4 regions of the Clostridium chromiireducens genome follow, and region 1 is predicted to be linked to each of the others. Evidence: riboswitches for the same ligand, from Rfam matches in the RefSeq annotation. Region 1 holds a riboswitch; each other region holds the start of a gene.
The links. A riboswitch is a leader RNA that binds a small molecule or an ion and turns the genes downstream of it on or off. The one in region 1 is predicted to bind cyclic di-GMP.
Positions count from the first base shown of each region.

Region 2: it holds a riboswitch for cyclic di-GMP, as region 1 does, so the genes downstream of both, D2A34_RS01800 (prepilin peptidase) here and D2A34_RS10225 (hypothetical protein) in region 1, are expected to answer to the same signal.
Region 3: it holds a riboswitch for cyclic di-GMP, as region 1 does, so the genes downstream of both, D2A34_RS25160 (helix-turn-helix domain-containing protein) here and D2A34_RS10225 (hypothetical protein) in region 1, are expected to answer to the same signal.
Region 4: it holds a riboswitch for cyclic di-GMP, as region 1 does, so the genes downstream of both, D2A34_RS18250 (methyl-accepting chemotaxis protein) here and D2A34_RS10225 (hypothetical protein) in region 1, are expected to answer to the same signal.

Region 1 is NZ_QXDJ01000002.1:1,048,570-1,056,796, forward strand. It holds tRNA gene D2A34_RS10205 (tRNA-Leu) at 27-112, opposite strand; gene D2A34_RS10210 (iron-sulfur cluster assembly scaffold protein) at 484-1,176, shown strand; gene D2A34_RS10215 (GGGtGRT protein) at 1,202-2,203, shown strand; gene D2A34_RS10220 (hypothetical protein) at 2,613-3,341, opposite strand; cyclic di-GMP riboswitch class II at 3,940-4,023, shown strand; gene D2A34_RS10225 (hypothetical protein) at 4,122-4,325, shown strand; cyclic di-GMP riboswitch class II at 4,556-4,639, shown strand; gene D2A34_RS10230 (response regulator) at 4,767-5,150, shown strand; gene D2A34_RS10235 (GGDEF domain-containing protein) at 5,337-6,422, shown strand; gene D2A34_RS10240 (bacteriohemerythrin) at 6,502-6,891, opposite strand; gene D2A34_RS10245 (phosphatase PAP2 family protein) at 7,118-7,630, shown strand; gene D2A34_RS10250 (hypothetical protein) at 7,731-8,087, shown strand; gene D2A34_RS10255 (DUF6304 family protein) at 8,201-8,227, shown strand, end outside.
Region 2 is NZ_QXDJ01000001.1:434,783-443,009, reverse strand. It holds gene D2A34_RS01815 (HTH domain-containing protein) at 1-13, shown strand, start outside; gene D2A34_RS01810 (methyl-accepting chemotaxis protein) at 210-1,925, shown strand; gene D2A34_RS01805 (type IV pilus twitching motility protein PilT) at 2,569-3,600, shown strand; cyclic di-GMP riboswitch class II at 3,751-3,833, shown strand; gene D2A34_RS01800 (prepilin peptidase) at 3,989-4,741, shown strand; gene D2A34_RS01795 (GspE/PulE family protein) at 4,867-6,558, shown strand; gene D2A34_RS01790 (type II secretion system F family protein) at 6,580-7,782, shown strand; gene D2A34_RS27380 (prepilin-type N-terminal cleavage/methylation domain-containing protein) at 7,860-8,227, shown strand, end outside.
Region 3 is NZ_QXDJ01000010.1:44,631-52,857, reverse strand. It holds gene ileS (isoleucine--tRNA ligase) at 1-2,785, opposite strand, end outside; gene D2A34_RS25165 (FtsZ/tubulin family protein) at 3,490-4,542, opposite strand; cyclic di-GMP riboswitch class I at 4,993-5,082, shown strand; gene D2A34_RS25160 (helix-turn-helix domain-containing protein) at 5,358-6,167, shown strand; gene D2A34_RS25155 (sensor histidine kinase) at 6,232-7,575, opposite strand; gene D2A34_RS25150 (response regulator transcription factor) at 7,579-8,227, opposite strand, start outside.
Region 4 is NZ_QXDJ01000004.1:532,152-540,378, forward strand. It holds gene D2A34_RS18230 (sensor histidine kinase) at 1-55, opposite strand, end outside; gene D2A34_RS18235 (galactose ABC transporter substrate-binding protein) at 451-1,494, shown strand; gene D2A34_RS18240 (helix-turn-helix transcriptional regulator) at 1,543-2,481, opposite strand; gene D2A34_RS18245 (VOC family protein) at 2,609-3,061, shown strand; gene D2A34_RS18250 (methyl-accepting chemotaxis protein) at 3,283-5,013, opposite strand; cyclic di-GMP riboswitch class II at 5,183-5,264, opposite strand; gene D2A34_RS18255 (GNAT family N-acetyltransferase) at 5,388-5,870, opposite strand; gene D2A34_RS18260 (GNAT family N-acetyltransferase) at 6,163-6,567, opposite strand; gene D2A34_RS18265 (GNAT family N-acetyltransferase) at 6,695-7,228, opposite strand; gene D2A34_RS18270 (CatA-like O-acetyltransferase) at 7,307-7,954, opposite strand; gene D2A34_RS18275 (GNAT family N-acetyltransferase) at 8,040-8,227, opposite strand, start outside.

The sequences.
Region 1 (8,227 bases):
GTAATACAGCAATCAACCAAAATAAATGGTGCCGCTGGCCGGACTCGAACCGGCACGGTATCACTACCAGAGGATTTTGAGTCCACCACGTCTGCCATTCCATCACAGCGGCACGTAAACTGACAAAAATTATTGTATCACGTCTTAAAAGATATTTCAATAGGTATTTTTCATTTTTTATTTTTTGTGGAAAATAATCATACATTATCCATTAGTTTATACATAATAAAAATATTAGACAGTATTTTATCTAATTAAAGCTAATAAAAGATTTTTATTCTTTTCTAGTGTAGATTTTCAAATAAAAGTAGATAAATGTGCATAAATTTTTAAATAAAGGTTGTAGCATGTCCAATCATTTGCTAGAATAGGATTAGGGAAAAGTGCCCCACTGGGTTATTTTATGCCCAACTGCAATTTTAAGACTTAGAAATAAGATTTAATATTTGTAATTATCTATTAATTAGGGAGGAGCAAAAATATATGATGTATTCAAAAGAAGTTGAAGAAATGTGTGTACTTGCTAAAGGTCCTAATCACGGATCTGCGCCAATTCCTCAAGAAGGAAGATGGGTTCAATCTAAAGAAGTTACTGATATATCAGGTTTAACTCACGGAATAGGTTGGTGTGCGCCACAACAAGGTGCTTGTAAATTAACATTAAACGTTAAAGGTGGTATTATCCAAGAGGCGTTAGTTGAAACAATTGGATGTTCAGGAATGACTCATTCAGCTGCTATGGCTTCAGAAATATTACCAGGAAAGACTATATTAGAAGCATTAAACACAGACTTAGTTTGTGATGCTATAAACACAGCTATGAGAGAATTATTCTTACAAATCGTTTATGGAAGAACTCAAACTGCTTTCTCAGAAGATGGACTACCTATCGGAGCAGGTCTTGAAGATTTAGGAAAAGGGTTAAGATCTCAAGTTGGTACTATGTACGGAACTTTAGCTAAAGGACCAAGATACCTTGAAATGGCAGAAGGTTATGTTACTGATGTTGCTGTTGATGCAGACAAAGAAATCATTGGATATAAGTTTGTTAACTTAGGAAAAATGATGGAAAGTATCGCTAAAGGTATGGATGCTAACGAAGCATTAGAAGCTGCTAAAGGTCAATATGGAAGAGTTGCTGACGCTGTTGAATTATTAGACCCAAGACATAAATAATTATTTGTAAAGGAGGATTTTTAAAATGGCATTATTTGAAAGTTATGAAAGAAGAATTAACCAAATCACTCCAGTATTAGAAAAATACGGAATGAAAACTCTAGAAGATGCAAAGGCAGTTTGTGCTGAAGTTGGAGTGGATGCATATACAATTGCTAAAGAAACTCAACCAATCGCATTCGAAAACGCTGGATGGGCATACGTTTTAGGTGCTGCTATAGCAATAAAGAAAGGTTGCGTTAAAGCTGCTGATGCTGCTGAAGCAATCGGAGAAGGATTACAAGCATTTTGTATCCCAGGATCTGTTGCAGACGACAGAAAAGTTGGTCTAGGACACGGAAACTTAGGAGCTATGCTTTTAAGAGAAGAAACTAAATGTTTCGCATTCTTAGCAGGACACGAAAGTTTCGCTGCTGCTGAAGGTGCTATCAAAATAGCTGAAAAAGCTAACAGAGTAAGAAAAGAACCATTAAGAGTTATCTTAAACGGTCTTGGAAAAGATGCTGCATTCATCATTTCAAGAATCAATGGTTTCACATATGTTCAAACTCAATTTGACTACTACACTGGAGAAGTTAAAGTAGTTAAAGAAAAAGCATACTCAGACGGAGAAAGAGCAAAAGTAAGATGTTACGGTGCTGACGACGTTAGAGAAGGTGTTGCAATCATGCATATGGAAGGTGTTGACGTATCAATCACTGGTAACTCAACTAACCCAACAAGATTCCAACATCCAGTTGCTGGAACATACAAAAAAGAATGTATCGAACAAGGTAAGAAATACTTCTCAGTAGCATCAGGTGGTGGTACAGGAAGAACTCTTCACCCAGATAACATGGGAGCAGGTCCAGCTTCTTATGGTATGACTGATACTATGGGAAGAATGCACTCAGATGCACAATTCGCAGGATCTTCATCAGTTCCAGCTCACGTTGAAATGATGGGATTAATCGGAGCAGGTAACAACCCAATGGTTGGTATGACTGTTGCAGTTGCAGTTGCAGTTCAAGAAGCTCTTACTAAATAGGCTAAAATACTAGCTTAATAAGGTTAGAATGTATTGATTTAAATACACACATCTAATAGATTTTAATATCTATAGATGTGTGTATTTTTTTATACACAACTATAATTAATTATACGTGTAATATATTAGGAAACTCAACATGTACGCTTATAGAAGGGGGATGGTCAATAAAAGGTAGTAGGGGGTAAAGAATATGATTATCCAAAACAATGGAATATTTTATCATGTGTAGAAAAAGAAATTCTAAAATTTAAACGTGGATGGGCTGAATCTAATTTGGATAAAAGTACAGATGAATTTTTATCCAGATATTTAGAAGTAAAGCCATGCCACTGCGATAGAATCTAATAAATCAAAAATATGAAAAAGAGTCCATAAGGACTCTCTTTATATATGTATTAAATTAATTTCATCTGATTACAGTAGTAGTAGTAGTAGTTATTCTCTTGATTAAATCAACTGCAACCAGAACAATTCTATATTGGCCTGTTGAAGAATCATAATATGCATATGAATTCTCATATGTTCCACCAATTAACATTCTATTTTGATAAAATGACCCCAAAATTTTTAGAGGATCATTAATTGGAGTTTCATAAACATTAACATCAACGGAAATAATCTTGTATGATGTTACGCCGTCTGGTTCTGACCAGCCATCAATAGCATTTATTTGAGATTTAGCGCTTTCTGGCGAAAGACTACCATCTCCAACTGCCTTGGTTATATTATCTAAGTATGTGTTTTTAACTCCATTATAAAGACCTACCTGTCCTCTAAAGTATTTTGTTCTCCATTCATCATTTATATCAGCAACAGAATATTGAGGACTTGATGAAGTTACAATTTTAGTTTCAGATGAAGTTGTAGACGAAGATGAATTTGAATTTGTAACCCATGCTCCACTTGAATTTACATAATATCCATCTATTGAAGTATTATGCGCCATATATCCATCTGCAAAAAAATAATACCAATTTCCATTTATTGATTTCCATGTTCCTTTTACATATGAGTTACCTTCTGTATACTTCCATCCATTATTATCTTGTATCCATTCAGCATTTGCTTTGATTGGATTTAATGCTAATATTGATGCTACTACTAATGAACTTGCTATTAATCTTACGTTTCTCATTTTATTTCCCCCTAAAAATTATATATAAAATAAATAAATTTATTTTATCTTGTGTTATTTTTTGAATGTATTAAGTAAATAATGTTATAGATAGATTTACCACAATATATGTTTTTGTATATAATCTATTTTTAAACATTATATATCTCCATCTTATTTATAGATATAATTAATTATATAGTACATTATTGTAAAATTATATATTTAAATGTAAGAGAATAAATAAAAAACATTTTAGAGATTATATAGGTATTTTATGTATAGTTTGATAATTAGAAATTAAAATTAAAATTATAATAAAAGATAAACTAATTAGATAGCATTAGATTGTTATGATTTTGTCACATAAAAATTATTATAAAGCATGCATTTTTTATTAATAAAAAGCAATGTCGAAAGCTATTTAAATATAAGGTGGCAGAATATTAATTGTGTAAAAGACTATAAATATCTAGATTTAGACAAGGTTTACACAATAATTGATAAAGTTATTAAATAAAATTTACAATGTTATTAGGAAAATATTGCATTTAATGTTGATTTTTCTTGTATTAATGTGATAATATATACATATAAAGACATAAAATTACATATGTATACAAGGATTGGGAACTATGAAGAATTCTCTTTATTTGGGCATCTTGAGAATTTGGAGTTAATGATGCAACCCACCAATCAAAACTAATTTATTTTTTATAATTAGTTTTGATTGGTTTTTTTATTTATAAAATAAGTGATAAATTAAATTTTAAAATTATTTATATAAGAGGTGGATGTGTTATGAATACAAGAGATAAAATTATAAAGGTTATAAATGATAATTTGAAAACAAACTCAGAGTTTGAATTTGTTTCAGAATTAGGAGATTTAACTTTAGCAGATATGTATTATTTAGAAAAAATCTCAGCTATTAATAGCATTAAAGCGAAATTCAAATATAAAATAATTGATAATACTTATATAAAGATTCATTATTCATTTTAATGAGTATTTTAGTGTGAGGTACAGAAGATATGGAATATACAATAAAGATTACTTTAAGCAAAATAAAGAAACAAGAAGAGAACGAAAGAAAAGAGAATAATTAGATTAAACTTTCTGAAGAAATGATGATCTATTCGAACGATGTCGAATTTGTAGTTAACATATTATATGTTTAATATTGAATCTTTTGCATAATTATGATAACATAGACATAAATTTCGAATAATAATATCAAGATTGGAAGCTATGAAAAATTCTTTATATTTGGGCACTTTAAGGATTTAGAGCTAGTTGTGCAACCGACCAATTTAAACTAATTAGAAATATATTAGTTTTTATTGGTCTTTTTTTATATATGAAATAGATAACAATATAAAAAATGAGTTATTGCGTAAATATTGAGTTTGTATAGTAAAATCAGAAAAGGAAGGGTGAAAAGTAATGAGTGAGAAGCAAAAAAATATATTATTGGTTGAGGACATGCCAAGTGTTAGAAAATTTATAAGTCTTATCTTGGAAAATGCAGATTATAATGTAATTGAAGCATCAAATGGTGAAGAAGGAATCGAGATATATAAAAAATCAGGAAATATTGATTTAATAATCACGGATATATATATGCCACAAAAAACTGGTTTAGAACTTGTAGTAGAATTAAGAGAAGAATATAGTAATATAAACGTAATTGTCCTTTCAGACGGTGGAGAAAATAACTTTTCGAACGAGCTAGGTGTGTGTGAAGCATTGGGGGCTACTTATTTTATAAAAAAAGATATGATTATTGATGAATTAATTGAACTAGTGGAAAAAATATTTTCGAAATAACCATGGATAAACTAATAAATCAAAAGCTCATACAAGGCTAAAATTGGCCTTGTATTGGGCTTTTAATTTAAATACAAACTATTTGTCATAAAAGGTAGTTAGTGGTATAATTGTAATAATAAATTTTAAACAATAACTATTATTTATATACCTATAGCTAAAGAAATAGAATTGGAGGTGAGGATAATGAGTAACTTTTTTATTAATATACTTCTTTTAATTTCAGCAATATTTATAGGTGGACATTTATTTAAGGATGCACCTTTTGAATGCAACTCCAAAATTTGCACAAATATTTTACTTGGTTTAGGAGGTGGAATTCTCGCAATAGGTATGATGATTTACTCAATAAATATTGACAGTACAAAAACTTTAGTAGATTTAAGAGTTATAGCATTAATGTTAATATATTACATTGGTGGAATTCTACCGTCACTAATTACAGGAATAATTGTAGTTATATTTAGGACTTTATATTTTGGAATAAATCAATCATCAATAGTTGCAGTTTTTCAAATTCTAATAATAATATTGTCATATCCAATAATTAGTAAATTGAAGTTAAATATGGTTAAAAAGTGGTTGGCGATATACTTAGTTAATACGTTTTTCATAATAGGTACATATTATTACTTGTTATTTAATGAGGATAATGTTTTTAAGATACTTTTGGAGTATTTTATTATTTCGACGATTGCAGCTATATTGTCTTATTATTTATTAAAATATGTTAGGTCATCAAATGAATTGTATAAGAGATATAAAAATGAGGCTACAAAAGATTTTTTGACTGGATTAAATAATACAAGGCAATTTGATTTGATATTTAATAAAAGTGTCGCAAATGCAAAGGAAAAGGATGAAAAGTTATCCTGCTTAATGGTTGATATAGATCATTTTAAGCGTGTTAATGATACATACGGTCATGCAGTTGGAGATATAATTTTAAGAGAATTAGCTGTTATTTTAAAAAATACTTGTAGAGTATTTGATGCTGTATCAAGAGTTGGAGGAGAAGAATTTTGTGTCTTACTAATTGATTGCTCTAAAGATAGGGCTATAGATATAGGAAAAAGAATATGTGATGAAGTAAAGAATCATGAGTTTGAAATTGTTGCTGGTAGAATAATAAGAATTACTGTTTCTGTAGGGGTATCTGCTTACCCGGAATCAACTGATAATATTGAAATGCTACTAAAACAGGCAGATGACTCTTTATATAAAGCAAAGCAAACTGGAAGAGATAGAGTGTGTTCGGCTGATAATAAGTAAATAAAAAAGTTCTAGTTATAATGCATGGTGGAAGTATTATAACTAGAACTTTTTTAAAAGGAGTTTCTAAATAAAGAACTTATTTTCCGATAAGCATGTCGTTTTCTAGTATATGTTCAGTTAGCCAATCATTTAAAAGTTGAAGGATTTTAGTTATATATTCTTCTTGATTTTCATCTATCTTTGAAAAATTTACATCATTGATTCTTTTAATAAAAGCATCATGAGCAACTTTTTGAGTAAACATTCTCTTATAATTTATTTTTTGCATATATTCTTCTTCAGCGTTGAAATGGAATGCGGTATAATCTTGTAATTCTTCTATTAGTCCAACTATTCTATCGTATTTATCAAGAGCAAAATCATTTTTTAAAAGATTATAAGTTTTATCAGCTATCTCAAAGAGTACTTTATGTTGTTCGTCAATAAAATCAATTCCAGTTCTATATTCATCTTTAAATTTGTACATAAATAATTACCTTCTTTCTATAAATATAATATAATGAAATAGTTAAATACATTATAATTATACTTTTAAATACGAAAAATGACTATAGATAAATAAAAATGATATTTATTTTTTAGGTGAATAACCTAAATATTGTTTTATCATTATACAGAAAGGAAAAGAATGTGGTTATATGAATATTATTCAAAGTATAGATAATACTATCCTACAATTTATTCAATTGCATATGAGAAACACTATTTTAGATATAGCAATGCCTTTGATAACAAGTTTGGGGAATAAATTAACAATATGGTCTATTGCTGGACTTATACTTATTGCAAGTAATAAGTATAGAAAATATGGATATATGATTATATTTTCATTATTATTATGTTTAATTGTAGGAAATTTCAGTTTAAAACCTTTGGTTGCTAGAGCTCGTCCTTTCGATGCAAGACCAATACTAGATGTGCTTCTGATAAGTCCGCCAAAGGATTTCTCATTTCCATCAGGGCATACAATGAGTTCATTTGCATCTGCAGTAATTATATATTATATGAACAGAAAAGCAGGAATTTGTGCGCTTATTTTAGGAACTCTTATTGGATTTTCTAGACTATATTTATATGTACATTATCCGTCTGACGTTTTTGCGGGTGCTATTATCGGGGGATTGATAGGTGGTTCAACTATATTTATATTTAAGGAAATTAAAAAGAAAAATATTAATAAATATTATTTCAAAAAAGAAAAATAATATCTTATAATAAGAATATACTAAATTGGTATAAAAAGATATTAAATGTAAAATTCCATAGAAACGACAATCAAAATATAATTTTCAGGGGGATTAAATAATGAGCTGGGATTGTGCAGTGTGGCATAGTAAAAGTGTTAAAAATGAAGAAGAGGCAGGAAAACTATATGAGAAATTATGTGAAGGGGATACTTCGCTGATTGGGCCGACGCAACGAATACAGGATTTCTATGAAGAATTAACATCAAAACATCCGGAAATAGATGATATCGGGGAAGAGGAAATAAATAACTTAGATTTATGTCCTTGGAGTATTGCTTTTGATAAATCTGAGGGCCATATAATAATGTCTTGTGTGATAAGCAAGGCTGAATATGTAAATGATTTAATTCAGGAACTTGCTAAAAAGCATGAGTTATCATTTTTTGAACCCCAAAATTTAACTTTTATTTTATAACGAAAATAACCTTTGAAATTTATGGATAATTATGGTATGATGGTTTGGACTTTTGAATTTGAGAAAAATGGGTAGGAGAGAAAAATTAAATATAGGAGGGGTATATATACTATATGGTCAAATTAAAATATTCTGCTTTG
Region 2 (8,227 bases), on a different contig from region 1:
GTGTAGACATTAAGTGAGATATCACTTAACTATCTACACTTATTTCTTTATTGCTCTATTATTTTTATTTTTTGTCATAAAATAATGTTTTGCTCCAAAAATTATTATTTTTTTATATCTTAAGCTTAAATGAAATTTAACGATAATTAAATAAAAGTGTAGAAAAATGTAATAAGAATAATAATTAAATAATTTTAGGGGGTATTTTTTTGAGACTGTTTGAAAATTTAAAGACTATACAAAAGTTAATATCTGCATTTATCTTAGTGTCTCTATTTATAGCTGTGGTTGGATTTATTGGAATTAATAATATGGAGGCAATCAATTCTAATGCAACTTCAATGCATGACTATAATCTTGAATCAATAAAGAAATTAACAACAATAAGGCAAAATACTAGTGATATACGATTTAATGTATTAAAAATTGATTCCCAAAGAAATTTGAATAACCAAAATGAGTCACTTGAAAATGAAATAAAGCAATTATATGATGAAACAAATGCAATAATATTAGATTATGAAAAATCAATATTATCTGATGAGGAAAAGCCAACATTTAATAAGCTTAAAGATGACTTAAATGAGTATAAAAGAGCATATGATTTGGTAATACAACGGGCAAATGAAAATAATTATACCGATGCCGATGCAAATTATACTAAATTAACGCCAATAAGGACGAAAATATATAATGAAATAGGTGAATTAATAAAGATAAACGTTAATCAAGCAGATAATTCATATCAAGAGAATAATTCAATGTATAAAAGCTCTTTATATAAAATAGTTGCAATAGTTTCTTTTGCTTTAATTATTGCAATCATTTTAGGAATTTCTATATCAATTTGGATTTCAAAGCAATTAAAGAAAGTATTAATTTTTGCTGAAGCTATTGGAAGTGGAGATTTAACTCAATCAATAATGATTGATACAAACGATGAAATTGGAAGTCTTGCTAAAGCACTGAACCAAGCTAGTCAAAACATAAAAAATTTAGTCGGTGAAATAATTAATAGTGCTAGTGATATAAGTTCAACTAGTGAGGAATTATCAGCAACTGCTGAAGAGGTTTCATCAAAAATGGAAGTAGTAAATGAATCAATAGAACAAATAGCTAGAGGGGTTCAAGATTTAAGCGCAACTACTGAAGAAGTAAGTGCTTCAACAGAGGAAATAAGTGCTAGTACTAATGAGCTTACAAATAGAGCGAATGAGGCAGAGGTATCAGTAGGTGAGATAAAAAAACGTGCACTAGACATAAAAACTAAAGCCTCAAAAAATATAGAAGAAGGTACTGTTATATATACAAAAAATCGTACTAATATTTTAACGGCTATAGAAGAGGCTAGGGTTGTAGAAGAGATAAAAGTTATGGCTGATTCTATTGGAACTATAGCAGAGCAGACTAATTTACTTGCATTAAATGCAGCCATTGAAGCAGCAAGAGCTGGGGAACAAGGAAAAGGGTTTGCTGTTGTTGCTGATGAAGTAAGAAAGCTTGCAGAACAATCTGCTGAGGCGGTTATGAATATTAAAGGGATGGTTACACAAGTACAAGTTGCAGTTGCTAAACTTTCACAAAGCGGGGAAGATGTACTTGAATTTATGGAGAATGATGTAAAACCAAACTATGAATTCCTTCATAACACAGGAATTCAGTATGAAAAGGATTCGGAATTTGTTAATAATATTACTGAAGAGATTTCGGTTTCTTCAAGGCAAATGAGTGAAGTAGTTGAGCAAATAAGTTTTGCTATACAGAATGTTTCAGCAACAGCAGAGGAGTCAGCAGCAAGTTCTGAAGAAATATCTAATAGTGTTAATGAAATAACTATTGCTATTAATGATGTTGCAAAATCTGCACAAGGTCAGGCGGATTTAGCACAAAGATTAACTGATATGGTACAGAAGTTTAAGGTGTAAAATATATTAATTATAAAAAAATTATAGAACATTTAGAAGAGTTAAGAAAGCCCTGAATGATGGTATATCCATTAAGATAATAACACTTTCAATATTGATATGCATAGCTATCAATATTGAAAGTGTTTTTTCTTAAAAGTATAAGGAAAAATAGAGATAATGTTTTCGCAGTTTAGCATAAGTTGGTTTGTTTCAAAATTGATGTTAATCATACATCAACATTTTCATTATCCATGTAATATTATTACTAAAATTATATTACCAAAGTTAAGCGATAATGTGGTAGAATTATATGATATTTATAAATACTGAGAAATTTGTAATATATTTTTTGTGAGTTTTTATATATAGATTATATTTAGACATTTTTATTTATTATTATGTATTATTTAATTTGCTAGTTGGATGTGATTGTTTTAAATATAAATTTATACAATACGGTGTATGGCGAGAATTAAATATAATTATAAAAAGGAGAAAAAAATTCCTTTTGTGGTAATGAGTTTTGACGGAAAACTATCATTTTTTAGTATTAAATTAAATATTTAGAGAATTTTATAAAAAATTGAGGTGACAGTACTATTTTAGTAATGATATAATAATTTTATAAAATATTCTAATTTTTATGCGGAGGATACAGAACGTGGCTAAAATAGATAAATTATTAGATACCGTTGATATAAGTAGTACATCTGATATACATATTACTTCTGAACAAGTTCCTAAGGTAAGAATAGATGGGGTATTAGTTAAGATACAAGAAGATATAATTTCTCATGAAGAAGTTGGAGAATATATTCAGGATTTAGCTCCTGATAAATTTAGCGAATTTTTAGAAGATGGAGAAATTGATTTTAAATATAATAGACCTGGAATGGGGAATTTCAGAGTCAATGCATATAAGTGTAAAGGAAGTTATGCAATATGTCTGAGAGTAATTAAAGAGGCTATACCTAAACTTAAAGATTTGGCAACCGCACAAGCACTAAAATCGTTTACTGAATTAAGTGATGGTTTGGTACTAGTTACAGGGCCAACGGGTTCAGGTAAAAGTACAACGCTTGCAGCTATGGTAAATGAAATAAATTTAACTAAGGATAAGCACATAATTACTCTTGAGGAGCCAATAGAATATATATACGAAAACCATAAGTCTATGGTAAATCAAAGAGAGATTGGACAAGATACTAAAAGTTATGCAATGGGTTTGAGAGCTGCACTTAGACAAGATCCAGATGTTATATTACTTGGAGAAATGAGAGATCCAGAAACTATTGAAATAGCATTAAGAGCAGCACAAACAGGTCACTTGGTTTTTTCTACATTACATAACTTGGGTGCTGCAAATAGTATATACAGAATTATTAATTCATTTGAGTCTAGTCATCAAAATGAAGTAAAGATTCAGCTATCGTCTTTATTGAGAGGTGTTGTATCACAAGTTCTGATTCCAAAAGCTTCAGGGCAAGGTAGAACAGCAGCAATGGAGATAATGGTATGTACTCCAGGTATAAAAAATCTAATTAGAGAAGGTAACTTTGAGCAAATAGATAGTTTTATACAAATGGGATCCAAATTTGGAATGCAGACAATGGATATGGACTTAAGAAATTTAGTTATGAGTAATATAATTACAAGACAAGAGTATGAAAAATGGATACAAACTAATAGATAGAAATTATATTATAAGGTTTTTCATACTTATGAGGAAATATATATTTGAATTGTAGACTATTAAGATGTTATGTGATAAAATTCAAATATATGTAATAGATGGTATGTTTTTGTATAAGGTATAATCAAAATTGAATAGAAATAGCATTTATATGTTATAGGGAACGATGATTCATATATTTATTTGGGCACTTTATATGTGATGAGTTAATAGTGCAACCGACCTTTATAGTTATAGTATCTTAGGTGGGTTTTTTTGCATACTTTTCAGAAGCAAAAATAACTGCCTGAAGTATAAGGAATTATTAAAAGGTTCTTAAAAATAACTTGAATTATATTACCTGAGAATTTAAAAGAAATATTTCTACAGAGGTATTGGAGAGAGTAAATTGGATTATGGATTAATAATTGTATTGGGATTAGTTATAGGAAGTTTTTTAAATGTATGTATACATAGAATTCCTAGGGAAGAATCGATAGCATTTCCCCCGTCACATTGTACCAGCTGTAAACACAAATTGAGTTATCTAGATTTGGTGCCTGTAATTAGTTATATATTTCTCAGGGGAAAATGTAGATATTGTGGTGAAAAGATTTCCATAAGATATCCGCTCATTGAGTGTCTTAATGGGATATTCTACTTATTAATATACTTGAAATTTGGCATAACTCTAATTACTATAAAATATTGTTTATTCGTATCGTTTCTAATAGTAATTTCCATGATAGATTTTGATACTCAATATGTGTTTACCAGCACTACAATTTTGAGTGGAATAGTTGGGATTGTATTTATATTAACGCAATATTTTATGCATGAAAATGGAGTCCTTAATTTAATTTTAGGAGGATTAATAGGCGGAGGAATTATAGGATTAATTGTATTTCTGACTAAAGGAATGGGAGAAGGAGATATTGAAATTGCTGTTGTTTGTGGGTTGTTTCTAGGTACAAAAGCAATTATGCTGGGATTATTTTTAGCCATAATCTTAGGAGGTATAATAGGAATAATAATTGTTTTATTAAAATTAAAAAAACTAAAAGAAAAGATGGCTTTTGGACCATTTATAGCAGTAGGGAGTATAATTTCTATGTTTTATAGTACAGAAATTTTAAGAATATATTTCGAATTATTAACATAAAGGTGTATATATATATTTATCTTTTACAATGTTTTTACTTGTATAATTTTCATGCTGAATTTACACTAATATTGAAGACACAATACTTATTTCATTTATAACAAATAAAAGGGGTTAAACATATAATGGCGACTGAAAAAAGAAGGTTAGGGAACATTCTTGTAAATGCGGGCAAAATTACGGGATATCAATTGCAAGATGCATTAAGGTCCCAAAAAGTGCTTGGTAAAAAGCTTGGAGAAATATTACTTGAAAGTAAAATTATAACTGAAGAAGATATAATTGAAGCTATAGAGCAGCAAACTGGAATAAAAAAAGTAGACTTAAATACAATAAATTTTGATAGAAAAGCAATAACTTTGATACCTCAGAATTTGTGTGAAAAATATATGTTAATTCCATTTGGTTTTGATAACAATAAGATTAAAGTTGCTCTTGCAGATCCATTAAATATTTTTGCCATTGATGATGTTGCAATATCTACTGGATTTGAGATAGAGTCATTTATATCTAAAAAAGATGATATTAAAAAATTTATAGGAATATATTATAGCAGTCAGCAAGTTAATAATGCAGCAATACAGCTGGCAAAAGAAAGCTTGAAAGCAGTTAAGCAGTCCCAAACTAGTTCGGCTGAAGATATAAATGAGGTTAATAGCGCACCTGCTGTTAAAATGGTTGATTATATGTTTAAGAATTCTGTAGAGTTAAAGGCATCAGATATTCATATAGAACCTTTTGAATATGAAATCAGAATTAGATATAGAATAGATGGAAAGTTAAAAACAATTAATACTCTCGGAATAGAAAGCTTAGGACCGTTAGTAACAAGAATAAAGATTATGGCTGGTTTAAACATAGCAGAAAAACGAATACCTCAGGATGGAAGAATAATGACAAATGTGGACGGGAAAGATATAGATTTAAGAGTATCTGTACTTCCAGTAGTTAACGGTGAAAAAATAGTTATAAGAATTCTTAATACTGGCGGTTCAGTATTAAGTAAGAATAGACTTGGAATGAGTGAGGACAATATTAAAAGATTAGATAGGATAATAGCTAATCCTCATGGAATAGTTTTAGTTACCGGACCTACAGGAAGCGGTAAATCTACTACTTTGTACTCAGTGCTTAAAGAATTGAACTCTAGTGATGTAAATATTATTACTGTAGAAGACCCGGTTGAATTTACTATGAATGGAGTTAATCAAGTAAATGTAAATGAAAAAGCTGGTTTGACTTTTGCAAGTGGTCTTAGAAGTATCTTGAGACAAGACCCGGATATAGTAATGGTAGGGGAAATAAGAGATGAGGAAACAGCAGAAATTGCGACTCGTGCCGCTATTACAGGACATTTGGTTTTAAGTACTCTTCATACTAATGATGCTCCTTCATCTATAGTAAGACTTGTTGATATGGGGATTAAGCCTTATTTAGTTTCAACGTCTGTTATGGGCGTGGTAGCGCAAAGACTAGTTAGAAGAATATGTGATAAATGCAAAGTGCCATATGAAGCAAATCTATATGAAAAAGAACTTTTAGGACAAGAAATAGACAAGCCACTCATTCTTTATAAAGGAAGTGGCTGTGGATATTGTAATGAAACAGGATATACAGGAAGAATTGGTATTTATGAAATTATGGAAATGACTAGAAAGCATAGGGAAGCTATAAATTCAGGTGGAAATTCTGATGTGATCAGAGATATTTCCATAGCTAATGGAATGAAGACATTGGAAAGCGAATGTAAAGAATTTGTTTTAAGAGGAATAACCACTATTGAAGAGCTTTCAACAATTGCAATGGTTAAAAAATAAACTTCTAGGAGGTGATTTTATATGGGAAAATTTAAATATAGAGTTATGAACTCAGATGGGGAGAAAATTGAGGGGCATTATGAAGCAAATTCGAAAGAAGAAGTTATGGATTTTGTTTCGGGTAACGGATATTATCCTTTAATGATAGAAGAGATATCAGAAAGTGCTAATATTGAACTTAAGTTTAATAGTAAAGTGAAACTTAAAGATATATCAATATTTTGTAGACAGTTTTATACTATGTTAAATGCAGGAGTTCCGATTTTAACCTGTCTAGAAATATTGTCAAATCAAATTGAAAATAAAAAACTAAGAGAAGCAACAGGAGATATAAACGAAGAAGTTGCAAAAGGTGGAGTTTTATCAGATGCAATGAGAAAGTATAAGGATGTATTTCCAGAACTTTTAATATCCTTAGTGGCTTCAGGTGAAGCAAGTGGTAACTTAGATTCAATAATGCTTAGAATGGCGACCCATTATGAAAAGGAAAATAAGGTTAATAATAAGGTTAAAAGTGCTATGGTTTATCCAATCGTACTTGGAATGGTGTCTATAGGAGCAATTGTATTTATATTAACATCTGTAATGCCTACTTTCACAGAAATATTCAAGGAAAGTGGAACAGTTCTGCCTTGGTCTACTAGATTTTTACTGGGACTTAGCGATATGATTGGGAATAATTGGATGTTTGTTATCATTTTAATAGGTGCATGTGGATTTGGATTAAATATTTTCCTTAAAACAGAAGAAGGGAAATTAACATCAAGTAAAGTTAAGTTAAAATTACCAGTACTTAAGAAACTTAATCAAATGATGATAGTATCGAGATTTACAAGAACACTATCTACACTTATAGCAAGTGGACTACCCTTGGTAGAAGCTTTAAAAATTGTTTCGGAGGTTACAGGAAATAAAGTTTCTGAGAAGGTATTGTTAAAAATAAGGGATAATGTAATGAGGGGAGAAAGTTTATATGTTTCAATGAGAGAAAGTGAGATTTTTCCTGCAATGCTCTATTCAATGATAAAAATAGGTGAAGAGACAGGTTCTTTAGATGATATATTAAATAAAACAGCAGATTTTTATGATGAAGAGCTTGAATCGATAATTCAAACTTCCGTAGCCCTTATAGAACCAATTTTAATAGTAGTAATGGGACTTGTAATTGGATTTATGATAGTATCCATAATGCTTCCATTATTTAATTCATACACTCAGATATAATAAAAATAGTAATTAGTGCGCTAGGCAAAAGCCAAAGGGCATTAAGATATAAAAATAAAAAATTAGGAGGTTTTATAATGATTAACTTATCAATCAGAAAAAAGAATGAATTGACTAAGAAAAAGAAGAAAGGATTTACGTTAATTGAATTAATTATCGTTATTGCAATTATTGCAATATTAGCAGCAATAGCTATACCTAGATTTGGAGCAATAAGAGAAAGTGGTAATGTAAAGTCAGATATAGCAACAGCTAAAAATATTCAAACGGCGGTATCAACTGCTATTTCAAATGGAGATATTACTTTAGATAGTAGTGGTGATAACAGTAGTTTTAGTCTTGCAACTATAATGGATGGCAATATACCAAAAGCAAAGGCTCAGGGGTTTGCTGGACAATCTTTTACAGCTACTGTTGATAATAATCAGGTAATAGTAAAAATAGG
Region 3 (8,227 bases), on a different contig from region 1:
CCTGCATAGTAACTAAAAGATTTTCGTTTGTAAGAACTATTTCTATATCATTGACAACTATAGTTTCGCTTCCACCATTTTGAATCTTTTGAGCTAATTCCATTTGATTCTTTTCTGAAATTGCCTTTCTGATTTGAGGAATTAATTTACCGTACATTTTACCTATAACAGGTAGGTTAGGTTTAATTTCGAAGTTAACATATTTAGAAAGGTCAGCTCCTAATTCAACCATCTTGATATTTAATTCTTCTTTTACTATATCTCCATAATATTCTGGAAGTGATTTTGTTGAAATAAGCAGCTCTGAAAGCGGCTGTCTATTTTTAATGTTAGCAGCATTTCTAGCACTTCTTCCAAGCTTAACTAATGTGTAAGCTAAATCCATTTCCTTTTCTAATTCTTCATTTATAGCTTCTTTATTCACTTCTGGCCATGTGCATAAGTGAATACTTTCTGGAGCATTCTTATCAAGATTTAAAACTAAATTTTGATAAATCTCTTCTGTCATAAATGGTACAAATGGCGATGCTACCTTAACTAGGTTAACTAACACTTTATATAATGTTACATAAGCACCAATTTTATCATCTGTTAATTCTTGTGTCCAGTATCTAGATCTGTTTCTTCTTACATACCAGTTTGATAATTCATCTGTAAAGTCTTCAATAGCTAAAGCTGCTTGAGTAATCTTATAAGTGTTTAATCCATCATCAACTGTTTCAATTAATGTGTTTAGCTTAGATATAATCCATTTATCCATCACGTTGTCTGAAACAAAATCAGCATAATTAGTTGGATCAAAATTATCTATTTCAGCATATAAAACATAGAATGAATATACGTTCCATAAAGTACCTAAGAACTTTCTTTGAGTTTCTGCAACATCATCAACTGAGAATCTTGTTGGAAGCCATGGAGCACTTGCAGTATAGAAATGCCATCTTGTAGCATCTGCACCTTGACTGTTTAACACTTCAAATGGATCAACAACATTTCCTTTAGACTTAGACATCTTAAGTCCCTTTTTATCTAATACGTGACCTAATACTATACAGTTTTCAAATGGATTTGTATCAAATAAACATGTTGATAAAGCCATTAATGTATAGAACCATCCTCTTGTTTGGTCAACAGCTTCTGATATAAATTGAGCTGGAAAATTCTTTTCAAATTTTTCTTTATTTTCAAATGGATAGTGCCATTGTGCAAAAGGCATTGACCCTGAATCAAACCAACAGTCAATTACTTCATTAGTTCTACTCATTTCCTTTCCGCATTCAGAACATTTTAACTTGATTCCATCTACATAAGGTTTGTGTAATTCTATTCCCTTGCAATCTGTAGTTGCCTTTTCTTCTAATTCAGCTCTGCTTCCTATACAATCTCTGTGACCACATTCACATTGCCATATTGGAAGTGGTGTACCCCAGTATCTATCTCTTGAAATACCCCAGTCAATAACATTTTCAAGGAACTTACCAAATCTTCCTGTTCTAATGTTATCAGGATACCAATTTACTTTATTATTATTTTCAAGTAATTTATCTCTCATTTGAGTCATTGCAACAAACCAACTATCTTTTGGATAGTATAAAAGAGGTGTGTCACATCTCCAGCAATGAGGATATGAGTGAAGATGTTTGTGCTTATTAAATAATTTATTATTTTCTTCTAAGTAATTACAGATACTTTCATCGCACTTCTTAACAAATTTTCCTGCCCATGGAGTTACTTCTTCAACAAAGTTACCACTTGCATCTACTAAGTTTACAAATGTAATACCATTTTGCTTTGCAACAAGACTATCGTCTTCACCATAAGCTGGTGCAATGTGTACTATACCAGTACCATCTGAAAGTGTTACATAATCTCCATGAATTACTACAAATGCTTTACCTTCAACCTTAGCAAAAGGTAATAATTGTTCATATTCAGTACCTAGTAATTCTTCACCTTTATATTCTTTGATTACTTCATGTTCTGTATCTCCAAGAACAGTTCCAATTAAGTCCTTAGCTAATACATAAACTTCCTCACCAACTTTAACATCAGCATATGTGTATGCTTTATTTATACATAATGCTAAGTTAGATGGTAATGTCCAAGGAGTTGTTGTCCAAGCAAGAATGTACTTGTTTTCTTCTCCTTTAACTTTAAACTTTGCAGTTGCAGTTAAATCTTTAACATCTTTATACCCTTGAGCAACTTCATGAGATGATAAAGCCGTTCCACATCTTGGACAGTAAGGCATTACCTTATGACCTTTATATAATAAACCTTTATCCCATAACTTCTTTAATGCCCACCATTCTGATTCTATATAATCATCATGATAAGTTACATATGGATCTTCCATATCAACCCAGAATCCTATTTGATGTGACATCTCTTCCCATAAACTAACATATGAAAATACACTATCTTTACATTCTTTAATGAAATTTTCTACACCGAAATCTTCAATTTGCTCTTTTCCTGAAATTCCAAGCTTCTTTTCTATTTCAAGTTCAACTGGAAGACCATGAGTATCCCATCCTGCTTTTCTTAGAACTCTATGTCCCTTCATAACTTTATATCTTGGAATAATATCTTTCATAACTCTAGTTAAAATATGACCAACGTGAGGTCTTCCATTTGCTGTTGGAGGTCCATCATAGAAAGTAAAATATTCTCCATCCTGATTTGAATCAAAGCTTTTTTTGATAATATCTCTTTCTTTCCAAAGCTTTGCTATGTCTTTTTCCATGTTGACGGTACCTTTTGACGAATCTACCTTATTGTACATTAAAAATTCCCCTTTCATTCTGAGTAAACTATATATTTTCCTCAATAATTTTTCAAAATTTATATATTTTTCTAAACGTAAAAAAACTCCATCCTACAGGACGAAGTTGAATTCGCAAACCACCTAAGGCAAAACATCTAAAAAATAATATTAAATGCTTTATTTCAAGTACATACATACTCTATCCTTTAACGCAGGCTGTTACGTGATAACTTATTGGGCATTAATGCTTTTCAGTCTCCAACTCCTAGGTGATTTTCTCCGAGATTTATTATAGCTTTGCACCATACAGCTACTCTCTAAAAATAATATCTAAGGTACTTTTCCTAATCATAGTCTTTTATTGTAATATTATATATTAATGATTTTTAAATGTCAATTAATAGTATCTTGTAAGATAAAGTTCTATTAATATTAATACACTTATTTATTTACCTATAGTTTACCTAAATGTTATATTGTATTCATTAACATCAAATATAACAGAGAAAAGGTAACCATGATGTTTTTTCAATAATTGTGGACAAATAATAGATTATGATATTGGCACATGCATACCTTGCAATAAGGTTTATAATTGTATATATTGATCCATAAATTTATTATAAAGTACTAATATATACTTTTAATATAAAATAAAAAAGCTATTTCTACGTAGGTGTAGTAATTCCTACTTAGAAATAGCTTTTTATATTATTATATATTTAATCAAAAGAGAATTCTAATTCATCATTATTATACTCACTTAACTCTTCAATTTTAGGGTTATTTTCCTTACCAACATTCTCATCAATATTTATAATGATTCCCCTGTCCCTGCTCCTTGATAATTTTCTTTTAGATTTATCATCTAACGCCATTTTAACTAACTTAATTGACTCAGTAGGTGTGTCACATCCACCTAGAACAACTATATTGAAATCATTGTTATAGGTAATATATGTGCTTTTATAAACTTCAAAGCATTTTGATACTTCATTTGGATCGTATCCGTCTATTTTTAAATTTATCCCTAAATAATCACAATCATATGTGTCAGGTTGAGCAAATACACTGTTTTTTATAGCCAGATCTATTGCCGTCTTTTCATCCTTTAAACCATCATAAAGCTTTAAAACAATACCAGATCCTTCAGCAGTATTTATTCTAAACGAATCCTTTTTATCAATATTTCCATCAATATGAATTCCCATTAGATTGTATGCTAAATCTAAGCTTTCAATCACTTCATTGTTTATTTCTTTATAAGTATTTCTTTTATTATTATCAACAAACTTAATATCACTAATTGAATCAATTACACCATTAATGTCATTCCAACATTCTATTGTATTCTTAAATGATAGTTGATCTTCTGTCAGGCTTGGAAGAATTGCTACTACATTAATTTTTGTAGTTGGAATAGCAGCTGAAGCTATCTGTATGAACGTCTTGATTGCGCCAGATCCCGTCCCCCCTGCCATGCTTGTAAAAACAACCATAACTTCTGTTTGAGGATACTTTCTTAATAAAGTTCCTATTGCATTTGCATTATCTTTTATCATCTCTTTTGATTTATTTCTATCTCTGCCAGATCCATCTGTCCCTGGATATAAATAAACGTTTTTATCTATATTTGCATTTTTTAATGGTTTAATATCAAATAAACTACTATTAAAAAATAATCCATTATAATTCTTATTTCTACCTAACAGACCATCAACAATGTTACCAGCACCTTGTCCTAATGCAACTAATAATATTTTGCTCTTTTCCATAATAATCCCCCTATTTAATCAATATATATCGGATTTTTTACTATTCTAAAAGATTTTTTGATTTTTTGATTTTTATATGCCTGTATTTATTGTATAATAGTTATTAGAAATATTTTATTACATTACAATTTTATACTATATTTATTAATATTTAAAGGATATTTAATATAAATAAGTAATTTAAGGTTAAAATAAGTAATATAATCGAATAAGGTAAAAACACTTTATAATCTGTCGATAATATTAATGAATGTACAATTTTAATATTACTTATTACATATTACTAACTTTATATTATAAAGTTAACTTTACATACTAAAATATATTTATTTTCGAAAGTTATTTCTTGAGTTTCATGGAAATTAGAAAATATTTATAGATAAGATGTTTTAATTATTCTATAATTAAAACATAAACAAGCTCTTTTAAAATATAATTTTTTATAACTATAAATGATACTAGCACACTTATTGAAAAGTAGGGTCGCAAAGCCATGAGTCTAAGGAAAATTTAATTTTCTATGATTGTCAGGTTGCCAAAATATAATTATAATAAGATGTTTTTTTACTTTTGTTATATTTAGGTGACTATTATTATATAGTCACCTTTATTTTTTGAAAACTTATTGAACGCAACTAATCTTATAGTTAATTGCCTACAATATTCTCAAATACTCTATTTCAAAAAACTATTTGTATTTAAAAATAATTTATATAAATTTTCTCTTATACTTTTACTTTCCAATATACATCAGAATAACTTAACTGCGATAATTAATACTTTACTTTAACCTAAAAGAGGGGGTTTAAAATATTATGGATTATGAAGATAAATATATGCATATTCCTGATAAGTTAACTGTAAAAAACATAAAAAGGGGGGATATATTACATTATTCAATTAATCAAGTAGCCAGTTTATTAGGGGAAGAAGATAGTAGTATACGGTATTATACTAATGTTTTTGATAACATTCTAAAAATTGAAATTTTAAATAAAGAGTTTAGATATACCAATAGTGATATAGATAAACTTGAGTTTTTAATTAACTTGAAAAATAAAGGAATGACTGTTAAGGAGATTCAAAAATACTGTGAATCACTACCATTGAACCTGGAAGAATTAGTTGAAGTTAAAGAAAGTAATTCCTTATCTGTTAAAGAAATAATATCAACGATAATTGATCTTGAAAATAAAGAGATTAGTAGTTTAAAGGAAACTTTATCAAACAAGATTAAAGAAGATAATGAATTACGCATTAAAAAAATTGTTGACCTCGCATCGGAACAAAATGATCAATTAAAACTATTTAAGGAAGATATGTTAAAAGAAATAAAAGAATACATTGACTATAAATTTGAGAAAGCTTATGAAGAAAAAAATAACCTATATAATGAGCTATCTCTAAAAATAGATAATTTAATTTCAGAGAAACTTTCCTTAGAAGATATTCTAAAATTACAATTTGATAAGTTTAATGAAGCTTCTAATTCTAGGGATATAAATTTAATTGATGAAATTAGAAGATTCAAAAATGTTATAGAGCGCGCTTATTATGTCCAACAGGAAATGGATACTACTAAAGAGAAATTAAGTTTTATGGGTAGGCTGTTTGGGCTTAGATAATTTATTAATAAAATAAGAACAAGTTAAAATCATTATTCTAACTTGTTCTTATTTTGTTATATTCTTACTTTATTATCTTTGGGATTATTAAAATAAACTCTGATCCACTACCATACTCTGAGTTAACTTTCAGTTTTATCCCAAAATTTTTCGAAATTGATTTCAATAAACTTAATCCAATTCCAGTACCACCAATATTTTCTCCTCTAACAGCTTCACTTCTATAAAATCTATCAAATATACGAGATTGTTCTTCTTCCTTAATTCCTATTCCATTATCTTTTACCGATATCTTAACATATTTGTTCATATCCTCTACACTTAATATTATCTCACCATTTTCATTAGTATATTTAAATGCATTTTCAATTAAAATTACTATTGATCTTTTTACCTTATCATAATCCCATTGAACAGATATATTTTCTTCTAATCCATTTACTTTAAAGGTCTTTTCCTTAATCTCCGCTAAATCCAAATAAAATTCACTTAAATCATCAATAAAATCATTTAGTTTAAAACTCGTGATATTAACAGCTAAATCTAAATCTTCTTTTGACAATAGTAATAAATCACTGTTTAGTTTTTCTAGTCCTCTTACCTCCGTCATCATCTTAGAAATATGTTCAAAGTGATTATCTATAGTATCTCCCCATGAATGAGCTAATAGTTCCAGTTTTCCTTTAATTACAGCCAATGGAGTTCTCATTTCATGAGATGCATCTTGAACGAAATAAACCTGTTTCTCATAAGCTTCCCTAATTGGCTTTATTACTTTAGAAGCTAGATATGCTGAAAGTAATGTTGCTAGTATAATAAGTATAATTAAACTTGCTATAATAGAATTTCTTAATCTGCTTAATGAACGTTCTTCAGCATCAATATTAGCAAGAACTTGTATTTTATATTCGCCATTATTAACTACTATACCCCTGAAACTATACCCACCACTTGTAATTGTAACTATCTCATCCTCTGCACTTAATGGAATCACTGGTAAATTCTCTTCACTAAAGTATAAATTTTTACTCATGGCTTCAAAAGTATTATTTTTATATATAATAACAATTAAATTGGGAGGGATATGTGCTGGTTTTCCATCTAATCTTCCACTAAAACCTTCAGGTTTATTTTGTTGTTGCAATGATTTATCCTTAAATTTATCGCCTAATCCATTTTCTCTTGTAATAACATCATTTTTGTTTAGACCCTGTTCATAACTAAAATCCGATTCCTGTTGAAGAAAGAATTTTTTTTGTTCTATAAGTTGGTGATCTATATTATCTAAAACCGTTGATGAGTATAATATTTGAGTTATTATTGCAAATACAATTAAGCATGTAAATACTACAATTGTACTTGTAGCTATAATTTTTTTCTTTGTTGATAAAAATATATCCTTTTTCATGTTTTAATCCTCTATACTTTCGTCTAGTAAATATCCCATCCCTCTCTTAGTTATAAGATACTTACCATACCCGAATGCGGATAGTTGTTTTCTTAACCTACTTATATAGACCTCGATAATTTCAGTTGCTGCATCACTATTGTATCCACACACATTATCAAATATTTGTTCCTTAAATAATAATACACCTTTATTTATTACCATATACTCAATAAGTCTGTATAATTTCTCATTTAATTCTAGCTCTTTGTTATTTATAAACACTTTTTTTACCTTCATATCTATTTCCATGTTCTTAAATTCAAGGATATTAGGCTTTTTAACTTTTCCCATGCTTTTTAAAATTGAATTAATACGAGCTTTTAATTCTTCCATAAAGAACGGCTTAGTTAGATAATCATTAGCCCCCAAATTAAAAGCCTTAAGTTTATCTCCAAGCTCTTCCTTAGCTGTTAATATGATCACTCCAGTATTTAAACAATTTTTAGAGATGTGCTTTAAAACACCCATTCCACTTACTTCTGGTAACATAAGATCTAAAATTACAATATCATAATCATATGCTCCCAGATATTCAATTGCATCTGAGCCATTATAAACAGCCTGAATTTCTACCTCTCCTTTAAAATATTCCTCTATATTTTTACTTATT
Region 4 (8,227 bases), on a different contig from region 1:
TTACAACTATATAAGATTTCCCATCAATACAATCAAATGAATCATAAAACTTCATAATAATTCTCACTCCCAAAGTTTAGACTTTTTTCCTTAGCACAATTATACATATATACTATATTACCATGTTATTCCACACGTTTCTACCATGTATTACCACTATATTTATTAAAATAATCAAAACTATTTTGTATACTTATTTCAATATTTGGAATAATAATACTGAAACCTAAATTTTTTTCATAATTTATTTATAGACTCCTCATTGTAGGGGTCTTCCCCCCCCATTTAATTCGGACTTTTTCAGTATTGAAAATCATTCTTCTTCATCTTCTTCAAAATAATCCTTTTTTGTTTCATAAAATTAATGAGATATGTATAAAGACGAATAAATTCTATAAATATAGAAAATCTATAACTATACAATCAAACCACAACCTATGGAGGATTAAAATGAATATATTAAAGAAGCTGATTTCAGCCATTATAGTTATGCTATTGTTATCAAATATAATCCCATATAATGCATATGCTCTACAAACCTCTACTAATGAACCGGAACTTAAAGTAGCTGTATTCATAAATAATTTTGACGATTTATTCCTCTATGAAATTAAGAGAAATTTAGAAGATATCCAAGCTGAAAATGAGAATAAAGTTCAATTTACTTTTTTTGATGCAAAAGAGAATCAAGGCTCACAAAATGATAGTATTGAAAAAGCACTTACTGAAAATTTTGACCTTTTTGTATTACGTCCGGTTAGTAAAAATATAAGTGATTTTGAAGGCACTTTTAATAAAATACAACAAAAAAATATTCCGTTAATTCTTTTATACGAGAAAACTTCATCAATAGTAAATTTACTTAAGCGCTACCAGAAAGCTGTTATTATCGATACGAATCTTGTTCAATCCGGGATTCTAGAAGGTAAAATCCTTGCCAATGCCTGGAATGCAAATAAGGAAGTCTTAGATAAAAATAAAGATAATATAATGCAATATATTCTGATAAAAGGTCCGTCTGATAGCAATATAACAACTATAAGAAGTAAGTATTCAATTCAGACAGTTAATGAAGCAGGAATAAAAACTCAGGAACTTTCATCGGTCACCTGCAACTTTCTAGAAGAATGTGCAAGGACTTCTATTGAATCACTAATTTTAAATTACTATGGCAAAATCGAAGCAATAATTGCTAATAGTGATTCTATGGCAATAGGTGCCATTAAAGCACTTCAAAAATACGGCTACAACAAAGGAGACATCTCTAAATATATTGCAGTTGTTGGAATTGACGCCTTGCCAGAGGCTAAAGAATTAATTAGGCAAGGTGCCATGACAGGTACTGTTGAGCAGCACCCACGTGAACATGCAGATGCAATTTATTCTATAGGAATGAATTTAGTTTCTGGCAAGTCTCCTCTCAGTGGCACAAATTATAAATTTGATGAAACAGGAATTGCAATCCAACTACCTTATTTTGAATATGTTAAATAAGTGTAATTCTTTAATTATATGGCTTAATATTTTTACTATAGATAAGTTTTAAATTTCTTCATAATGATTTAAAATCTTTTTAATTTTTTCATGAATAATGGATTTTAACGATTGTGGTTTAACTGACTTAATAGAAGTACCATATCTAAGAAAATATTCAGATATAAAGTCTTCTTCACCCTTATTAAAAAATCCCTTTATAATTGTCTTTGTTCCTAATTCTATTTTCATAGTGGGATAATTTTCCTTATAAAAAATATCTTTTGCACTATCTAAAATTTCTATTTCAAACTGAATACTTTTATCAGATTTGTAAAACTCTAAAGGAGAGTTTATTAATTTTTCAATTGGAAATTCTAACTTATCATTACTAAACTCTAATGAGGTTATTTTATCACATCTAAAAACTTTGTATTTATTACTATCAAGCTCTATTCCACTGGCATACCACTGTCCAAATTTAGAGGAAATCTCAAAAAACTGTATATGATAATTTACAGTTTTATTATTTTTCAAATACTTAATCTTACAACTTACTTCATTAATAACACTTTCTAGAATCTTATCTAAGAATTGACTAACACTATTATGCTTAGATGCTTCAAATTTTAAGACCTTTTTCATCTTATTAATTTCTTTTATTTGTTCTCGTGATAGGCAGCTTTCAAATTTTTCATTTAGTTTCTCTATACTTAAATGAAAAGGCGTAGACTCATATGCTTTAAGTGTGAGCATTGCAAAATATAAAGCGTATACCTCATCTATGGTAAATATAATAGGTGACAATAATCTATTTTTCAATATAACATATCTTCCGTATCTACCTTGCTCTGCGTAAATAGGCATTCCCAATTCTTCTAATGAACTAATATCACGTAAAGCTGTACTTTTTGAAATGTTATATTTATTCATTAAATCACTTAAATTAAAGTAATCAAAGTCATTTAAATATATCATCATATGGTTTAATCTTTCTGATTTTTTCATATATCCTCCATTGTAAAATTTTCCTGAATAAAGGTTTCATATTTTGACACCTTTAAGTATTATACTCTAATTATATCAATAATATAGTCATTGATATCTAATTAATTATACGAAGGAGATTAATATTATGAGTACAACACTAGAAATTGCTATTTTCCTTTCAATGAATGGAGAAGCACAAGATGCTATTAATTTTTACAAGAAACACTTTAATGCAGAACAGTTAATGATTGTAACATATGAAGACCTGGCAAAGATGGGCGATAAATCAATAGAAATTAATGACGAAAATAAAAATCACATCTCTCACTCTATTTTAAAAATAGGTAAGACTAAAGTTATGATGAATGAAAATCCAATGGATACTAACGAAAAGTACAAAGCTGGTAATAATACCTCGCTATGTGTTCAAAGTGCTGATTTGGAAGAAATCCAACAATTCTATAATAGCTTGATTACAGATGAAAGAGTTAGAATAATTGTACCATTAGCGAGTAATATATTTAGTAAAGCATATGGTATTATTGAAGACCCCTTTGGTATTCAAATTCAATTATGTTTTGATGAGAGGTTAAAGTAAAAATTATTCTTGTGATAAATAATAATTAAAAACTCTATCATAGTTATTGAAATATATACTAAGATAGAGTTTTTTTTACAATAGCACTTTAAATTATAATAATTTAAAATGCTTCAGCTATAGGTATAGTTTGTATTACCTTACACAAATAATTTAATAGATTTTTTTATGTACAATGGCATTATAATTAAAATGAATCCAAGCAATAAATATAAATATAGTTATATGCTAAAATTTAATACAAGACTATTTAAATGCTTCATACCATGTTTTAAATTCTCAGTTTCAATTTGCACATCATTTGAATTATTTTTTATATTTAATATTTTGTCAGCAACTTCACTTGTACCCGTTGAACATTCGTTATTTGCTGTTGATATTTCCTTTAATGATTCTGTTATGGTTTTTATTGATGCCAAAAGTTCCTCTGATGTTGCACTTAAATCTGATACTAGATTCTTTATGTACAAAGCATCTTTCTCATAGTTTTCTCCAACTAAAACTGACTCTTTATAACTATCTAAAACTTTTGTTTCAATATATGTTAATGTTTGCTTAGAGACATCACTAAGATTATTTACAGCCTCAAATATTATATCAACTACATTATGTATTTCATTTACAGTTATTTTTGAATTCTCTGCTAATTTTCTAATTTCTTCTGCGACTATAGAAAATCCTCTTCCAGCTTCTCCTGCTCTGGCTGACTCAATAGCTGCATTTAATGCTAAAAGGTTAGTTTGCTCAGAAATATTAAAAATTGCATTAGTAAGCATTTTGATCTTTTCAACACTTTTAATTTTATCTAGTGCTTCATTCATTGCTTGTTTAATTGATGAATGTGCTTCGGTAGCTTGCCTTTGAAGCATTACAGAACCATCTTTAAGTGCACTTGCCCTACTATTAATTTTATTAGCTGATATAGCTCCATCTTGTGCTTTATCAGATATATGTTCTACTGCTGTTTCTATTTCCTCGGAAATAGCATTTATTTCCTCGGTTGATGCAGCAGTTTCTTCAACCTCTGCTGACAATTCTTCAATTACAGCAGAAGCCTCTTCTAAATTCCCCGTAATTTTTATAATATTATTGCTAGAAATTGTGATAACATCATTTATGTTCTTTGTTTCCATCATTATAGCTTGTACAATTTCTTTTAAAGAATTATGCATTTCATTAGTAGCTCTTGTTATATCACCTAATTCGTCTTTTGAATCTAGCCACTTGTCAGGTATGCTTCCTCTAAGATTTCCTGTTGAAATAGATTGTATATGTTTTTTTAAGAATGATAAAGGAGATGTAATGCTCTTTATTATATACATACAAAATGCAACAACAGCTATAATTATAATGAAAGCTATCAAAATTGACATAATATAATCAAACTTAAGTTTATTATTAACACTTTCTTCAATTGATAAATTGTTCTTATTTGCAAGTTCTACGACTTTATCAATAGAATTTCTGTGATTATTATATAACTCTTCTAATTTATTATTTAATATAAATTTTGCATTCTCTTTATCTCCATTTTTTATACACGGAATAAATTCGTTATTTAAAACATTAAAATATTCCTCAGCTGATTTATATGAATCTTCCACAAAAATTCTTTTCATTTCACTTTCAGGTAAATCATTAACCCATAACTCGTGATGTTCATTATAGTAGCTTTCGAGTTTTTCTTCATATTTAGCTAGTTCTTCAATCTTACTTTTATCATCTTCATTTAATAATTCCAATGCTGTAAGATGTGATTCTATTATGTACTCTGGAGGTGGAAGTATATCTGATATTAGATCTTTCCCCATAATTATTTGTTTATATGTATATCCATTGATTTTTGTATCAGTTATAACTTTATTTGTATAAAATCCAAAAACTGAAAATCCTAAAATAAAAATAATAATTAACAAAAATAACTTATATTTAATCTTCATATCTTTTATCATAAATTTAGCCCTCAACTCACATGATTATTTTATGTTTTATTCCCCAATTCTTATTTGCTATTTCGTATTGTTGATTAAATCACCTCTTTCTAATCTCATTAATAATCAGTTATATTTGAAACTTTAAATAAAAAAGACCAACTTAAACTAATTAATAAAAAATAATTAGCTTAGATTGGTCGGTTGCACAACTAGCTCCAAATTCTTAAAGTGCCCAAATAAAAGAATTCTTCATAGCTCCCAAATCATATTTTTGACATAGTTACACATCATTATTTACTGGTTAAATATTGCAATATGTGAAATTTTATCACATTAACTTACAATAATCAACAGTTATTAATATGACTCAGTATCGAAATCCAAATTCAAATTTATGAAATTACCTTTTTTAAAATAAAGCTGCCTTCTTCTAAATCTTTCGGATTTTTTATTTCTATTACATGAAATCCGCACTTATTAACATAGAAATTATGATTCCTATGAGAAAAAATAGGCGTTTCAGTACTCCATACTCTTGTATTTGGATACATGCTTTCAATTTTACTCCAAACTTTTGTTCCAATCCCTTTATCCTCATAATCAGGATCAATAAATATATTCCCTAAATAATTTTCATCATTATCATTAATCCAAAGAATTGTGGCACCAATAAGAACATTATCTAAGTATATACAATAAGAAGTCGCTTCTTTATCTAATCCCCATTTCCTTAAAAATGACCCATCATCGTATCCTGGAGGCCCACCAGTTTCTTGTCCCAAATGAATTTTTGTATCATAATCAAAAGCTCTTTTCATTATGTTTATAAGACTCAAAATATCTTCTTCAGTCATTTTATCAAATTTTATATTCATATCTACTCACCCCACCAAATTACTATTTATAATACTTAACTTTAAACTCAAATTGATTATTTATTAGTTCAAGAAATATTTTTAATCGTGATTATAAGGTATATGTTCAGAACCGAAAAATTTAGTAATATCACTATTTATCATTTCTAAAATATTATCATTCACGAATTTCACGTTTTTTACCATTATAAATTAATTATAACATATTTTGTAAAGGTCTCTTTATATACTTATAAAATAGAAAGTTTTACTTACCACAATTTTGTGGTGAGCACTTTGTCACTTCTTCAAATTATAAATGTTTTAATAGGATAATTTCATAAGGTTCTCCTTCTGGCATAAAACCTCCTACTGTTTTGTATCCCAATTTTAAATAAAAGTGTTGCGAATATTCGTTAGAAGCTGTTGAAGTCATAACAACCTCATACTCTAACTTTCTCATTTCAATTTCCCAAAACTCAACTAATTTTTTTCCGTAACCTTTTCCTCTCTTACTTTCTAAAAAATAAAGCATGTTCATAAATGGTGTATTGTCCCAAAACAAGTTATATCTTAGCCACCCACAAAAATCATTATTTTCTTCTAGAATTAGCACTCTACCTAACCCTATAAGATTTTTTAATTCATTCATTTTAATATGCTTATCATATAATGAAATAATCTTTAAATCTTCTATTTCAGCAAATCTAATCCTCATTAAAAACCACTTTCTTTCTTGCTTATTTACTTACCTTTCTTCCAAACTGGCCATATCACCATAGTTTTATACCAAATAGACTTATATTTCCACTTATGTTATAGTTTTGTATGAAGTGCGGACAAAATCACTTATTCAAATCAATAGAATAAAGTACATGTTTCCTTAAAGGACTGCCCTCAATAATATTCGGATGTTCAAATTCCATAACCTTTATCATACCAATCTTCTTCATTACATTTTCTGATTCAATGTTTATTTTCGAAGTGAAGCTATATACTTTATTGAGTTCTAGTGTTTCTAATCCATATTTTAAACATGCCTTTGCTCCCTCTGTTGCAAACCCTTTACCCCATGCTTCATATTTAAGTCTCCAACCTATTTCAATGCACGGAGTAAATTCAGATTTGAAGTTTGCTAAGTGGAATCCAATAAAACCAATGAAATCATTATTATGTTTAGTTTCAACTGCATAAAGGCCATAGCCGAAATTTTTGAATTCATCTTGAATTATGTTGTAAAATCTATCTGTTTCCTCTTCAGTAAGTGTTTTATTAAAATATTTCATTACCATGGTATCCTTATTCATTATCCGAAATTCATATAAATCTTGTTCATTCCAATCCCGAAATACTAACCGTTGTGTTTCAAAATAAACCATGTTTTCCCTCCTTTGAAATAGCTATATTTAGCCGTCAATTATATGAACTTATAAGAGTATTGTGTAAATGCTTTGAATTTACTTTAAATATTGTTCTGGATTTAATGATATTTTCTCTACATATGCAAAGAATAATGAACAGTGGTATCCATCAGCAACTGCATGATGAACTTGGATGGTTACCGGCATAATAATTTTATTATTTTCTTCAAAGAACTTCCCCCATGTTACCATAGGAAACAGGAAAGGACTACTTCCTTCGTTGTTTACATTAAAAGATGTGTAATTAAACCAAGGCAGACATGAGACAATAAAAAAATTCTTTTGAAATTGTGTTTTAAAATTATTATCTTCTTTATGACTGTTTAAAGAATTTACCATATCTCCATAAAAACTTAAAAATTCATCATTGAATGCTGTGTACATATCACTCATTACTTTAGTCTTATCGCTTAATACAGAATAACTCGGACCAATTTCATCAAAGAATCCTAATCTGCCATCTTCATCTAAAGCCATTTTAAATTCTTTATGATTATTTATAGCTTTTGAAACAATCCACGTAAATGTTGGATAAAGTCTTAACTTATTAGCTCTTATATAATTATATAGATTAGTAATATCAAGATTAACTGTAATACTGTATGTACATTTCGCATTATTAAAAAAATGGTTGAAACGATCTTTCCTTTCCCAAGTATCCATATCAACTATATTAAACCCCATAATAATTTATTTCCCCCTTATATTTTAATCTTATAATTCTTATTTCTAATCTTCAAAATTATTAACTACTTGTCTCCTTACGATTTTAACGGAATCTTACATAGAAAATTCTATTTTCAGGAATTAAGCCACTACTTATCAACGGTTCAATGCTTTCTGTATTGCCATGCCAACATCCTGCAATAGGAATTAACCCTTGCGAAATAGCAAATTTGCTCAGGTTTATCATTATACTTCTGCCAATACCTTTCCTTCTATGCTGTGGAAGTCTAA